DNA from 2 places in the Streptomyces sp. NPDC021012 genome. Region 2 is predicted to be linked to the other one. Evidence: riboswitches for the same ligand, from Rfam matches in the RefSeq annotation. Region 2 holds a riboswitch; the other holds the start of a gene.
What was found. A riboswitch is a leader RNA that binds a small molecule or an ion and turns the genes downstream of it on or off. The one in region 2 is predicted to bind cobalamin.
Positions count from the first base shown of each region.

Region 1: another riboswitch for cobalamin. It lies ahead of cobN (cobaltochelatase subunit CobN); the one in region 2 lies ahead of ACH4TP_RS28350 (cobalamin biosynthesis protein).

Region 1 covers NZ_JBIRQU010000005.1:197,736-204,720, reverse strand. Annotated here, with positions in the region: gene ACH4TP_RS18405 (fibronectin type III domain-containing protein) at 1-1,241, opposite strand, end outside; gene cobJ (precorrin-3B C(17)-methyltransferase) at 1,362-2,795, opposite strand; gene ACH4TP_RS18395 (precorrin-8X methylmutase) at 2,852-3,505, opposite strand; gene ACH4TP_RS18390 (cobalamin biosynthesis protein CobG) at 3,502-4,743, opposite strand; cobalamin riboswitch at 5,038-5,171, shown strand; gene cobN (cobaltochelatase subunit CobN) at 5,250-6,985, shown strand, end outside.
Region 2 covers NZ_JBIRQU010000009.1:279,558-286,542, reverse strand. Annotated here, with positions in the region: gene ACH4TP_RS28365 (alpha/beta hydrolase) at 1-711, opposite strand, end outside; gene ACH4TP_RS28360 (anion permease) at 1,075-2,337, shown strand; gene ACH4TP_RS28355 (hypothetical protein) at 2,354-2,575, shown strand; cobalamin riboswitch at 2,688-2,830, shown strand; gene ACH4TP_RS28350 (cobalamin biosynthesis protein) at 2,864-3,850, shown strand; gene ACH4TP_RS28345 (cobyric acid synthase) at 3,847-5,355, shown strand; gene ACH4TP_RS28340 (putative cobaltochelatase) at 5,405-6,985, shown strand, end outside.

The sequences.
Region 1 (6,985 bases), on a different contig from region 2:
TGGGCGATCCAGATGAGGTTGCCGTCGCCGTCGTCCACCTGCTCGGCCTTGTAGACCTCGTACCGCTTGAGGTCGGGCTCGGTGTTCGGCGTCCACTCCAGGAACACGCCGTCCTCGCGCGGGGTCGCCTTGAGACCGGCGACCGGGGCGGGGGCGGTGTAGTCACCGTGGGTGGCGGTGACCGCGGTGCGGGCCGAGGCGTTCCCGGCGGCGTCGACGGCCGAGACCCAGTACGTGTAGCCGGTCTCCTCGGTGACGGCGGTGTCCGTCCACTTCGTGGCGGTGACGCCGGTCGCGACCTGGGCGACGGGGTCGGTGGTGCCGGTGCGCTGCCGGTGCACGGTGTACGTCGCCGCGCCCGTGACCGGCTGCCACGCCAGGAACACGCCGGTGGCGTCGTCGGTCGCGGTCACGCCCGTCGGGGCGTCGGTCGGGGTTTTGTCCACGGACACGACCGTCAGGTCGGCGGAGCCGTAGGACTCGTTGCCGGCCTTGTCGACGGCACGGACCTCGTAGAGGTACGTCTGGCCCGTCGGCGGCGGGTAGTTCACGAACGACGTGGCCGTGACGAGGGCGGTGGCGCTGCTGATCTTCGTCCAGGTGGTGGAGGTGCTCAATCGGCGGTAGACGCGGTAGCCGGAGAGGTCCATCTCCTTGTTGGCCGCCCAGCGCAGGGTGGCCTTGTTCAGGGTCTTGTCGTACGCGACGGTGGCACCGGTCGGCGCCAGCGGGCGGACCTTGTCGACGACGGACGAGATGTTGGGCGCGTAGGTGAACTTGACGTTCGCCGTGCCCGTCCACGCCACGTAGTCGACGCGGAGGGTGTGCCGGCCCGCCGGGACGGTGAGGTTGACCGTCTTCTTCTGGGTGGTGGAGACGTTCTTCCAGAGGTCGATCTTCCGGACGCCGTCGAGGTAGACGCGGATGCCGTCCTGCGTCTCGGCGGCGAAGGAGAACGGGCCGCCGGAGCCGAAGTCGCGGGTCACCGACCAGCGGACGGAGAAGTTGTCCGTGGGCAGGGTGACGCCGGCCGGGTCGCCGTAGCCGTAGTTCTCGGCGATCGCGCTGTCGCACGCGGTCAGCTTGGGCGTACCGGTGAAGGTGGGGTTGGCGAAGTACTCCGCCTTCCACACCGGGGATGCGCAGGTGACGGCCGCTGCGGCCGGGGTGGCGGTCAGCAGACCGCCGGAGGCGGCGAGGGCGGCCGCGGTGGCCAGCGCGCTCAGCCGGGTGCGAGTCATCACAGGGGGAGGGCCCTTTCCGGACCTATGTGAAGCATGTGAAACGGGGAACTCCTGTGTGACTCCCGAGGTGGGGGAAGGGTTGTGCCCGCCCCCACCTCGGATTTCATGCCCCGGCCGTCAGCCGTACCGCCGCGGCGTCCACGTGATCGTGCGCCCGTCGCCCCGCTCGACCGCGCGGGTCTGCGAGGAGCCGATGAGGAGGAGGGTGCGCATGTCGACCTCGGAGGGGTCCAGGGTCTTGAGGGTGAGGACGCGGACGGACTGCTCCGGGCCACCGACGTCGCGGGCGACGACGACCGGGGTCTCGGGGGCGCGGAGTTCGAGGAGGAGGTCGCGGGCGGCGGCGACCTGGTGGGTGCGGGACTTGGAGCCCGGGTTGTAGAGGGCGATGACGAGGTCGGCGGAGGCGGCGGCGCGGAGGCGGGTCTCGATGACGTCCCAGGGCTTGAGGCGGTCGGAGAGGGAGATGGTGGCGTAGTCGTGGCCGAGGGGGGCGCCCGCGGCTGCGGCGGCCGCGTTGGCGGCCGTCACCCCCGGGAGGACCCGTACGGGCACGTCCGCGTACTGCGGTTCGCAGGCGACCTCCAGGACCGCCGTCGCCATGGCGAAGACGCCCGGGTCGCCGCCGGAGACGACCGCGACCTTGCGGCCGCGCCGGGCCAGGTCGAGGGCGAACTCGGCGCGCTCGGACTCGACCTTGTTGTCGGAGCCGTGGCGGATCTGGCCGGGGCGCAGGACGGGGACCCGGTCGAGGTAGGTGGTGTAGCCGACGAGGACGTCGGCGTTGACGAGCGCGCCGCGCGACTCGGGGGTGAGCCAGGGTGCCCCGGCGGGGCCGGTGCCGACGACGGTGACCTCGCCCCTCTCCCGTACGGGGGGCTGCTGGTCGATGCGGGAGGGGAGGACGGCGACGGAGAAGTACGGGACCGAGGCCGGGTCCACCTCCGTCAGCTTCTCCGTGCGCTCGCCCGCCATGAACGCGCGCTCCACGTACCGGGCGTCGTCCAGGCGGCCCGCGCGCTCCAGGGCCCGCCGCACCGTCGGGAAGGTGCGGCCCAGCTTCATCACGACCGCCGAGTCGGTGCCCGCGAGACGGGCCGTCAGCTCGTCCTCCGGCAGGGTGCCGGGGATGATCGTGAGGACCTCCTCCGCCTCGCACAGCGGCTCGCCGAGCCGGGCGGCGGCGGCGCTCACCGAGGTCACGCCGGGGATGACGGTCGTGTCGTAGCGGTCCGCGAGCCGCTTGTGCATGTGCTGGTACGAGCCGTAGAACAGCGGGTCGCCCTCGGCGAGGACGGCGACGGTGCGCCCGGCGTCCAGGTGCGCGGCGAGGCGGGCCGCGGCCTCCTCGTAGAAGTCGTCCAGGGCGCCCCGGTAGCCGCCCGGGTGGTCCGTGGTCTCCACCGTGAGCGGGTACACCAGCCGCTCCTCGATGTGGTCCTCGCGGAGGTGCTCGGCGGCGATGGAGCGGGCTATGGAGCGGCCGTGGCGGGCCGAGTGGTACGCCACGACGTCGGCCGAGGCGATGGCCTTCACCGCCGCCACCGTCATCAGGTTCGGGTCGCCGGGGCCGAGGCCCACGCCGTACAGCTTGCCGGGCACGGTGCTCACTTCTGGATCTCCGCTTCGTGGGCGAGGGCGTTGAGCGCGGCGGCCGTCATCGCGCTGCCGCCGCGCCGGCCCCGTACGACCAGGTAGTCGAGGCCGAGGGTGTTCTCGGCCAGCGCGTCCTTCGACTCGGCGGCGCCGATGAAGCCGACCGGGATGCCGAGGACGGCGGCGGGCTTCCCCGCGCCCTTCGCGATCATCTCCAGGAGGTGGAAGAGGGCGGTCGGGGCGTTGCCGATGGCGACGACGGAGCCTTCGAGGCGGTCCCGCCACAGTTCGAGGGCGGCGGCGGAGCGGGTGGTGCCGAGCTCGGCGGCCAGGCCGGGGACGGCCGGGTCGGAGAGGGCGCAGAGCACCTCGTTGTCGGCGGGCAGCCGCTTGCGGGTGACGCCGCTGGCGACCATCTGCGCGTCGCAGAGGATGGGCGCGCCGGCCTGGAGGGCGGCGCGGGCGCTCGCGACGACGCCCGGCGAGTACGCGATGTCCTGCACGAGGTCGGTCATGCCGCAGGCGTGGATCATCCGGACCGCCACCTGGGCGACGTCGGCGGGCAGGCCCGCGAGGTCCGCCTCGGCGCGGATCGTGGCAAAGGACCGGCGGTAGATCTCCGTCCCGTCCTTCTCGTAGTCGAACATCCTGGTGCTCTCGCTCATCTCGTGTGGGTCGGCAGGCTGCGGGCCGTGGTCACTGCTTCGGGCAGGGAGGTACGGGGAGTGGGGACGCCGTCCACCAGGTAGGTGTCGTCGCCGGTCGCGAGGACGTCCACCCAGGTGCCGTGCGGGTGGCCGCAGCGGCGCTCGCACCCGGAGTAGTGGACGGGCAGGCCCCCTCGGCGGACGAGCCCGGCGTCCGTCCGTACGTCGGCGAGGGACTTGGCGCAGCCGGGGCGTCCGGTGCAGGCGCTGACCCCGACCGAGGGCAGCTCGGGCCGGGTGATCAGGCCGTGCGCCGCCAGGTCGGGCAGGTCGGGCAGCCGGTCGGCGGCTCCCACGACGACCACCCCGCGCCAGGGCGTGAGCCGCAGCTCCTCGGCCCCGTCGGCCAGGGCCCGCAGCTGGGCGGCGGTCAGCCGGCCGAGCGGGGCGAGGACGTGCAGGGCGCGCTCGCCGAGCGGGCCGGGCGCGGGCGGCGGGGACGCGGGAAGCGGCGGTACGGGTACGGGCTCCGCCGTGATCCCGGCCCGCGCGAGGGCCCCGGCCCAGTCGGGCACGTGCTCCTCGGGCAGTTCGCGGGGCCGCCAGGCCCCGTTCCCGGCGGCCTCGGCGGCGTCGAGGAACGCGAGGGCGGCGGTGAGGGCGGCGCGGACGGGCTCGGCCACCCGGAACGCCCGCGAGCCGAGGCGCAGGAGGGCGGACCCGTCCGGTCCTGCGACCAAGCTCACATCGCCGCCGAGCCCGGCGACGTCCCCGCGCCCGTCGTCCAGGACGAACAGGAACCGTCCCGAAAGGGATGCCGCCCGGGGCTCCGCGCACAGCGCGGCGTCCAGCTCGCGCGCCCACAACTGCACGTCCGCGCAGCCGAGTCCGTCGAGCCCCGCGCCGGGCGAGGCCACGATGTTGCGGACGCGCTCGTGGGTGGGGGAGGGCAGCAGACCGGCCTCGGAGAGGAGCGCGGCGAGCTCGGCCCCGCAGCCCTCGCCGAGCCCGCGCAGCTCGGCGTTGCCGCGCGAGGTGATGCTGATCCGCCCGTCGCCCAGACCCTCGGCCGCACGGGCCAGCACCTCGGTCTGACGTACCGTCAAGCGCCCTGCGGGCAGGCGCAGTCGGGCCAGACGTCCGTCGTCGGCGGGATGCAGGCGCAGCGCCCCGGGGCAGGCGTCGCCACGGTCCCGTACGCGAGCTTCGCCCGGTTCGGGCGTCGGGGGTGGGGTGGGCGGCATGGCGGCGAGCATACCCACGGGGAACCGGCTGACCACCGGGTGTGATCCGGCCGACTTCCGGCCCTCCGGGCCTGCTGGGGCTTGCCGGTCCTTGGCGCTCCGGGCCTGCCGGGGCTTGCTCCCTTCGGCGCCCCGGGTTCGTCGATGCCTGCCGACGCTCGGTGGTTCGGGCTGCCGGCGCTTGCCGCCTCCGGCGCTCCCGGGCCGCCGGCGCTCCGCCCGCGTCGTCGCCGTGCGCCCCGGTGTGATCCCCGGTGTGATCCGGCCGACCCCGACGCTCCCTGGGGCCCGCCCACGGCACGATCTAGGATGCAGAGCGGCATGGGGTCCCAGGACCCCGGGGAGGAAGCCCGGTGAGAATCCGGCGCGGTCCCGCCACTGTGAGCCCGTACCAGCCATGGCACGGGTGAGTCAGGAACTCCCTTCCCCAAGCTCTCGGCTTCGCTCGAGCGAGGGGAGGCCCCATCCCACACGACCACCCGGGGCGCGGACAACCCCGAGGAAGGCCTGAGCTCGCCATGCTCCTGCTGCTGTCGCACTCCGACACCGACCTGCTCAGCGCCCGTGCGGCCGGAGGGCCGGTGGAGTACCGCTTCGCCAACCCCTCCCGGCTCCCGCTCGCCGACCTCCCGGACCTGCTCGACGGCGTCGACCTGGTCGTCGTACGGCTCCTGGGCGGCGTCCGCTCCTGGCAGGAGGGCCTGGACGCGATCCGCGCCGCCGGGAAGCCGGTCGTCGTGCTCAGCGGCGAACAGGCTCCCGACGCCCAGCTGATGGAGGCCTCCACGGTCCCCGTCGGCGTCGCCACCGAGGCGCACGCCTATCTGGCGCACGGCGGCCCGGCGAACCTGGAGCAGCTGGCCCGCTTCCTCTCCGACACCGTCCTGCTCACCGGCCACGGCTTCGAGGCCCCGGCCGCCGCCCCCACCTGGGGGCCCCTTGAGCGGACGCCGAAGGCCGACGTGACCGGCCCGACCGTGGCCGTGCTCTACTACCGCGCCCACCACATGAGCGGGAACACCGCCTTCGTCGACGCCCTGTGCGGCGCGATCGAGGACGCCGGGGCCCGCGCCCTCCCGCTGTACGTGGCGTCCCTGCGCGCCCCCGAGGCGGAGCTCGTCTCCGTACTGCGCGGGGCCGACGCGATCGTCACCACCGTCCTCGCGGCCGGTGGCACCAAGCCCGCCGAGGCGCAGGCCGGAGGCGACGAGGAGGCCTGGGACGCGGGCGCGCTCGCCGCGCTCGACGTGCCGATCCTCCAGGCCCTGTGCCTGACGGGTTCGCGGTCGGCGTGGGAGGAGAACGACGAGGGGCTGTCCCCGCTGGACGCCGCCAGCCAGGTCGCCGTGCCCGAGTTCGACGGCCGCCTCATCACCGTCCCGTTCTCCTTCAAGGAGATCGACGAGGACGGCCTGCCCGCGTACGTCGCCGACGCCGAGCGCGCGGCCCGCGTCGCCGGCATCGCCGTCCGGCACGCCCGGCTCCGCCACATCCCGAACGCCGAGAAGAAGCTCGCGCTCGTCCTCTCCGCGTACCCGACGAAGCACTCCCGCATCGGCAACGCGGTCGGCCTCGACACCCCCGCCTCCGCCGTCGCCCTGCTGCGGCGCCTGATCGCGGAGGGGTACGACTTCGGTCCCGAGGCCGAGCTCCCCGGCATCGTCTCCGGCGACGGCGACGAGCTGATCTACGCCCTCATCGAGGCCGGTGGCCACGACCAGGACTGGCTGACCGAGGAGCAGCTCGCGAAGAACCCGGTCCGCATCCCGGCCGCCGACTACAAGCGCTGGTACGCGACGCTGCCCGCCGAGCTCCGCGAGCAGGTGGAGGAGCACTGGGGCCCGGCGCCCGGCGAGATGTTCCTCGACCGCTCCCGCAACCCGGAGGGCGACATCGTCCTCGCCGCCCTGCGGCGCGGGAACCTCCTCGTCCTCATCCAGCCGCCGCGCGGCTTCGGCGAGAACCCGATCGCGATCTACCACGACCCCGATCTCCCGCCGTCCCACCACTACCTGGCCGCCTACCGCTGGATCGCCGCCCGCGCCGAGGACGGCGGCTTCGGCGCCGACGCCATGGTCCACCTGGGCAAGCACGGCAACCTGGAGTGGCTGCCCGGCAAGAACGCCGGCCTGTCCGCCGCCTGCGGCCCCGACGCGGCCCTCGGCGACATCCCGCTGATCTACCCGTTCCTCGTCAACGACCCGGGCGAGGGCACCCAGGCGAAGCGGCGCGTCCACGCCACGCTCGTCGACCA
Region 2 (6,985 bases):
GCCGGTGCCCCAGCCGTGCAGGACGACCTTCCGCGCGCCCCGGCGGACGGCGTAGCGGATGGCGGCGTCGACGTCCCGCCATTCGGAGTCGCCGAGGTGGGCGAGGCCGTCCGGGGAGGCGGGCGCGCCTTCGTCGCCCCGGTAGGCGGGGACGAGGACGGGGACCTTGCGGCGGTTGTAGAAGGGGACGAGGTTCAGCGGGTGCTCGCGGGTGGTGCCGAGGCCGTGCAGGGCGATCACCCAGGTGGTGCGGGCGCCGGTCACGAGCCAGGCGGGCAGCGGGCCGAGCTCGCCGGGGATCTCGGCGTCCTCGTGGGCGAGCCCGAGGGCGCTGAGCGGGGTGCCGATGTGCAGCTGGGGGGTGAGCCGGACGCGGGCGCCCGGGCCGAGGGCGCCGAGCTCGACGCGCTCCAAGCGGCGGACGACGGTGTCGGCGGTGTGCGGGGCCCGGTCGAGGACGGGGCCGAGGACGGCGTGCAGACCGGGGGCCGCCATCCCGTAGGTGCCGGGGCGCAGCGAGGCGAGGCTGCGGGTGAGGGTGACCCGTTCGGGTTCCGTGGCGTGCACGGTGAGCTTGGGGTCTCCGGGCAGGGGTCGTCCGGACGGCGCCTTGAGGACGACGTCGCTGGCGTACCGGCCGGCCGCCACCGCGGCCGCGCCGACACCGATCAGGGTGGTGACGGCCGCTGCCGTCGCTGTAGCCGGGCGCACCTCCCCAGTGTCGGCAGGAGGGGGTGGGGCTGCCACCGGACGGACCCGGCGGAGGGAAGCGGAAGGGTCGCCCCGGGGAGTGACATGGGTCTCCTTCAGGGGGTCCCCCGGTCGGGCGGTCCCGTCCAGGGAGCGGAACGGGATGCGGGGGGAGGAAGCGGGACAGGTCGCATGTGCCCCGTGAGGACCGGGATGCCCGGGGTTCAGGGGTGACCGCATCCTGGACACCGGGCGCCCCGGGACGAGAAGCGGAACCTCTTGACACCGGTTAGGGACACCACGTCGCCCGTCCCAGTTCATCTTCCGTTCACCCAGGTTGCCTACGTTCAACGAAACACTGACGTCGAACGATTGCCTGGGTAAATGGAACACATCACGCTGCTGCTCGCCATTGTGGTCGTGACAGCTCTCGTGTTCGATTTCACGAACGGTTTCCACGACACCGCGAACGCGATGGCCACGACCATCTCGACCGGTGCCCTCAAGCCGAAGACGGCGGTGCTCATGTCCGCCGTGCTGAACCTCGTCGGCGCCTTCCTGTCCGTGGAGGTCGCCAAGACGATCTCCAAGGGACTGGTCAACGAGGACGGCATCCAGCCCGAAGTGATCCTCGCCGCGCTCGTCGGCGCGATCCTCTGGAATCTGGTGACCTGGCTGGTCGGACTGCCCTCCAGCTCCTCGCACGCCCTGATGGGCGGCCTCATCGGCGCGACCGTCGCCTCGATCGGCGTCAGCGGTGTCAACGGCGATGTCGTCGTCTCCAAGGTCCTCATCCCGGCCGTCGCCGCGCCGATCGTCGCCGGAATCGCCGCGATGCTGGGCACGAAGCTGACGTACAAGATCGGCGCCAAGACCTCCGAGAAGGACACGGCCAAGGGCTACCGGGTCGGACAGATCGCCTCCGCCGGTCTCGTCTCCCTCGCCCACGGCACCAACGACGCCCAGAAGACGATGGGCATCATCACCCTCGCCCTGGTCGCCGGCGGCTCCCTCCCCTCGGGTGCCAACCCGCCCGTCTGGGTCATCGTCTCCGCCGGTACGGCGATCGCGCTGGGCACGGCCCTCGGCGGCTGGCGCATCATCCGCACCATGGGCAAGGGCCTCACCGACCTCCAGCCGCAGCAGGGCTTCGCCGCCCAGACCAGCGCCGCCACGGTCATCCTGGCCTCCTCCCACCTGGGCTTCTCCCTCTCCACCACGCACTCCGTCTCCGGCGCCGTCATGGGCGCGGGTCTGGGCCGCAAGGGCGGTGTCGTCCGCTGGTCGACCGCCACCCGCATGTTCGTCGCCTGGGGCCTGACCCTGCCGGCCGCCGGTCTGGTCGGCGCGGGCGCCGAGTACGTCGCCCGCCAGGGCGACTGGGGCGTCTACGTCGTCGCGGCCTTCCTCGCCGCCTCCTGCGTCGGCATCTGGCTCGTCTCCCGCCGCCAGCCGGTCGACCACACCAACGTCAACGAGGTCGAGGCCGACGCCGAGCCCGAGGGCGTCGTGACCACCGCGATCGCGGCCGTCACCCCGCCGCCGGCCGGCTCCGTCGCCGCCGTCGCGGACGAGGACCTGAAGACCACCATCCCCGCGCCGGTCCCCACGGACCCGGCCGCTCCCCCGGCCCCGGCCGCGGTCTAAGGAACTGGAACCAAGCATGAAGATCGACTGGGCAGCCCTCGGCTCCGTCTTCGGAGTCAGCCTCGTGGCGACCGTCGCCCTCGTGGGCCTCTTCACCCTCGGTGTCGTCGGCCTCTCCAAGCAGGAGCGGGCCGCCGCCCAGGGAGGCTCCGCCGCCCTGGCCCGCACCGGCGCCTACGCCTGCTTCGCCCTGTGCCTGGCGGCCGTGGCGTGGGGCATCTACCTGATCGTCGCCTGACGCTCCGGGCGTGACCGGCGGGGCGGTCCGCACCTTCGGGTGCGGGCCGCCCCGCCGTCGTGTTTGTGGTGCTTCGCACAGTGACGCGATGCAGGTCAAGGGTGAGTTGACGGCTGTTCTCGGGCCGTGGTGGACTGCCGGGGCCATTACGGCTGCTGTAGAGGAAGTCCGGTGCGATTCCGGCGCGGTCCCGCCACTGTGACCGGATCCGAAGGGTCCGGGAGTCAGGAACTCTCGCCGCCGGTCACGTCGATCCAGGGCGCGGACCCTGAGTGAGGACACAGCGCCATGCCCGGCCGCAGCCCCACCCCCTCCAGAGCCAGCCGCCTTTCCCCGGACGGATTCGCGTACGGCGCGGCCGCCGGTCTCGCCGTCGACCTGCTCGTCGGCGACCCCCGACGCGGCCATCCCGTCGCCGCCTTCGGCCGGGCCGCGGCCCGGGTCGAGAAGGCCCTGTGGCACGACCACCGCGGCTGGGGCGCCCTGCACACCGCCGTCTGCGCCGGCGCCACCGTCGCGGCCGGCGCCCTCGCCGCCCGGGCGGTACGGGGCAGCCGCGCGGCCTCCGTCGCCCTCACCGCCGCCTCGGTCTGGGCCGTCGTCGGCGGTACGACCCTGGGGCGCGAGGCCCGCGCGATCGGCGGCGCCCTCGCCGCCGGGGACCTGGAGGTCGCCCGGGAGCGGCTGCCGCACCTGTGCGGGCGCGACCCGCAGTCCCTCGACGGTCCCGCGATGGCCCGCGCGGTCGTCGAGTCCGTCGCCGAGAACACCTCCGACGCGGTCGTCGGCGCCCTCTTCTGGGGAGCGGTCGCGGGCGTGCCGGGCCTGCTCGGCTTCCGCGCGGTGAACACCCTCGACGCGATGGTCGGCCACAGGTCCCCCCGCCACCTGCGGTACGGCTGGGCCTCGGCCCGCCTCGACGATGTGGCCGGCTGGCCCGGCGCCCGGCTGACCGCCGCCCTCGCGACCGTCGCCGGCGGGAACCCGCGCGGAGCCGTACGGGCCTGGCGGGCGGACGCCTCGAAGCACCCGAGCCCCAACGCGGGCCCCGTCGAGGCCTCCTTCGCGGGCGCCCTCGGCGTACGGCTCGGGGGGACCCTCTCGTACGCCGGGCGGGTCGAGCACCGGCCCGTCCTCAACGGGGAGGGGCGACCCGTCGAGGTCGCCGACATCGACCGCGCGGTCCGGCTCTCCCGCCGGATCACCGGACTGACCCTGGCCGCCTGCGTGGGCGGCCGCATGATCGCGAGCGCGCTGAAGCGGAGGAACGCATGAGGGGTGGGGGGCTGCTCGTCGCCGGGACCACGTCCGACGCGGGCAAGAGCGTCGTCACGGCCGGCATCTGCCGCTGGCTGGTCCGGCAGGGCATCAAGGTCGCTCCGTTCAAGGGACAGAACATGTCCCTGAACTCCTTCGTCACCCGGGAGGGCGCCGAGATCGGCCGCGCGCAGGCCATGCAGGCGCAGGCCGCCCGGGTCGAGCCCACCGCCCTGATGAACCCGGTGCTGCTCAAGCCCGGCAGCGACCGCTCCAGCCAGGTCGTCCTCATGGGCAAGCCGGTGGGCGAGATGAGCGCCCGCGGCTACCACGGAGGCAGGCAGCAGGCCCTCTTCGAGCCGGTGATGGCGTGCCTGGAGGAGCTCCGGGGCACGTATGACGCCGTGATCTGCGAGGGGGCGGGGAGTCCGGCCGAGATCAACCTGCGGCGCACGGACATCGTGAACATGGGCATCGCGCGCGCCGCGAAGCTGCCCGTCGTCGTGGTCGGGGACATCGACCGGGGCGGGGTCTTCGCCCAGTTCTTCGGGACGACGGCGCTGCTCGCGCCCGAGGACCAGGCGCTCGTCGCGGGCTACCTCGTGAACAAGTTCCGGGGCGACGTGACGCTCCTGGAGCCCGGCCTCGACATGCTGCACGGGCTCACCGGACGCCGGACCTTCGGCGTCCTGCCGTACGCGCACGGGCTCGGCATCGACGAGGAGGACGGCCTGCGGGTCTCCCTGCGGGGCACCGTCCGCGAGTCGGTCGTCGCGCCGCCGGTCGGCGAGGACGTGCTGCGGGTCGCCGTCTGCGCCGTACCGCTGATGTCGAACTTCACCGACGTGGACGCGCTGGCCGCCGAACCGGGCGTCGTCGTCCGCTTCGTCGACCGGCCCGAGGAGCTCGTCGACGCCGACCTCGTCGTCGTGCCGGGCACCCGGGGCACGGTCAAGGCCCTCGCCTGGCTGCGGGAGCGCGGCCTCGCCGACGCCCTCGTCCGGCGCGCGGCCGAGGGCCGGCCGGTGCTCGGCATCTGCGGCGGCTTCCAGGCCCTGGGCGAGCGCATCGAGGACGAGGTCGAGTCGAAGGCCGGAGTCGTCGACGGGCTCGGGCTGCTGCCCGTACGGGTGCGGTTCGGGGTAGAGAAGACCCTCGCCCGGCCGGTCGGCGAGGCGCTCGGCAAGCGGGTCGAGGGGTACGAGATCCACCACGGCGTCGCCTCCGTGGACGGTGGCGAGCCCTTCCTCGACGGCTGCCGGGTCGGCTCCGTCTGGGGCACCCACTGGCACGGCTCGCTGGAGAGCGACGGCTTCCGGCGGGCCTTCCTCCGGGAGGTCGCGGCGGCGGCCGGGCGCCGGTTCGTACCGGCGCCGGACACCTCGTTCGGCGCGCTGCGCGAGGAGCAGCTCGACCGCCTCGGCGACCTGATCGAGGAACACGCGGACACGGACGCGCTGCTGCGGCTGATCGAGCGGGGCGCGCCGGAGGGGCTGCCGTTCGTGCCGCCGGGGGCGCCGTGAGCGGCCGCGCGGTCCAGGAATCCGTACGTACCGAAGGAGTGACCACTCGATGAGCACCCGGTATCCGTTCACCGCCGTCGTCGGCATGGACGATCTGCGGCTCGCGCTGCTGCTCAACGCCGTCAGCCCGGCCGTGGGCGGGGTGCTCGTGCGGGGCGAGAAGGGGACCGCCAAGTCCACCGCCGTCCGCGCGCTCGCCGAGCTGCTGCCTTCCGTGGCCGTCGTCGCGGGCTGCCGGTTCAGCTGCGACCCGGCCTCGCCCGACCCCGGCTGCCCCGACGGGCCCCACGGCGACGCGCCCGGGACCGCCCGTCCCGCGCGGATGGTCGAGCTGCCCGTCGGCGCCTCCGAGGACCGGCTCGTCGGCGCGCTCGACATCGAGAAGGCGCTCGCCGAGGGCGTGAAGGCCTTCGAGCCGGGGCTGCTCGCCGCCGCGCACCGGGGGATCCTGTACGTCGACGAGGTCAACCTGCTGAGCGACCACCTCATCGACCACCTCCTCGACGCCGCCGCCATGGGCGCCTCCCACGTCGAGCGCGAAGGCGTCTCCGTACGGCACGCCGCCCGCTTCCTGCTCGTCGGGACCATGAACCCCGAGGAGGGCGAGCTGCGGCCGCAGTTGCTGGACCGCTTCGGGCTGACCGTCGAGGTCGCCGCCTCCCGCGACCCCGAGCAGCGCGTCGAGGTCGTCCGGCGGCGGCTCGCCTTCGAGGACGACCCGGCCGCCTTCGCCGCCCGCTGGGCCGGCGAGGAGGCCGCCCTGCGCGAACGGATCGTCGCCGCCCGGGCGTTGCTGCCGCAGGTGACCCTCGGCGACGCCGTGCTGCTCCAGATCGCCGCCACCTGCGCCGCGTTCGAGGTGGACGGCATGCGGGCCGACATCGTGATGGCCCGCACCGCGACCGCGCTCGCCGCCTGGGCCGGGCGGACCGAGGTGACCTCGGAGGACGTGCGGCAGGCCGCGCTCCTGGCTCTCCCCCACCGCCGGCGGCGCTCGCCCTTCGACGCGCCCGGCCTCGACGAGGACAAGCTCGACGAGACCCTGGAGCAGTTCAAGGGCGACGAGCCGGACAAGGATCCCGAGCCGGACGGGCCGGGTGACGGCGGCCCGGGTGGTGGCGGCGGGGGCGTTCCGCCGCAGGGCGAGGGCCCCGACGGTCCCGCGCCCGAGTCCGCCGAGCCCGCCGAGGCCCCGGAGGGCGCGCCCGCCCCGCAGGAGGCCCCGCAGGGCTCCGGTGCCGGTGCCGGTGAGCGCGCCGCCGTCAAGGCCGGTGAGCCCTTCCGTACGAAGGTGCTGAGCGTGCCCGGTCTCGGCGAGGGCGCGGCCGGGCGCCGCTCCCGGGCCCGCACCGAGCACGGCCGCACCACGGGATCCACCCGGCCCCGGGGCGCGCTGACCAAGCTGCACCTGGCCGCGACCGTTCAGGCGGCCGCCCCGCACCAGCGGGCCCGCGGCCGGTCCGGGCCCGGTCTGGTGGTCCGCGGGGACGACCTGCGGCAGGCGACCCGGGAGGGCCGCGAGGGGAACCTCGTGCTCTTCGCCGTGGACGCCTCCGGGTCGATGGCCGCCCGGCAGCGGATGAGCGCCGTCAAGGGCGCGGTGCTCTCGCTGCTCCTCGACGCCTACCAG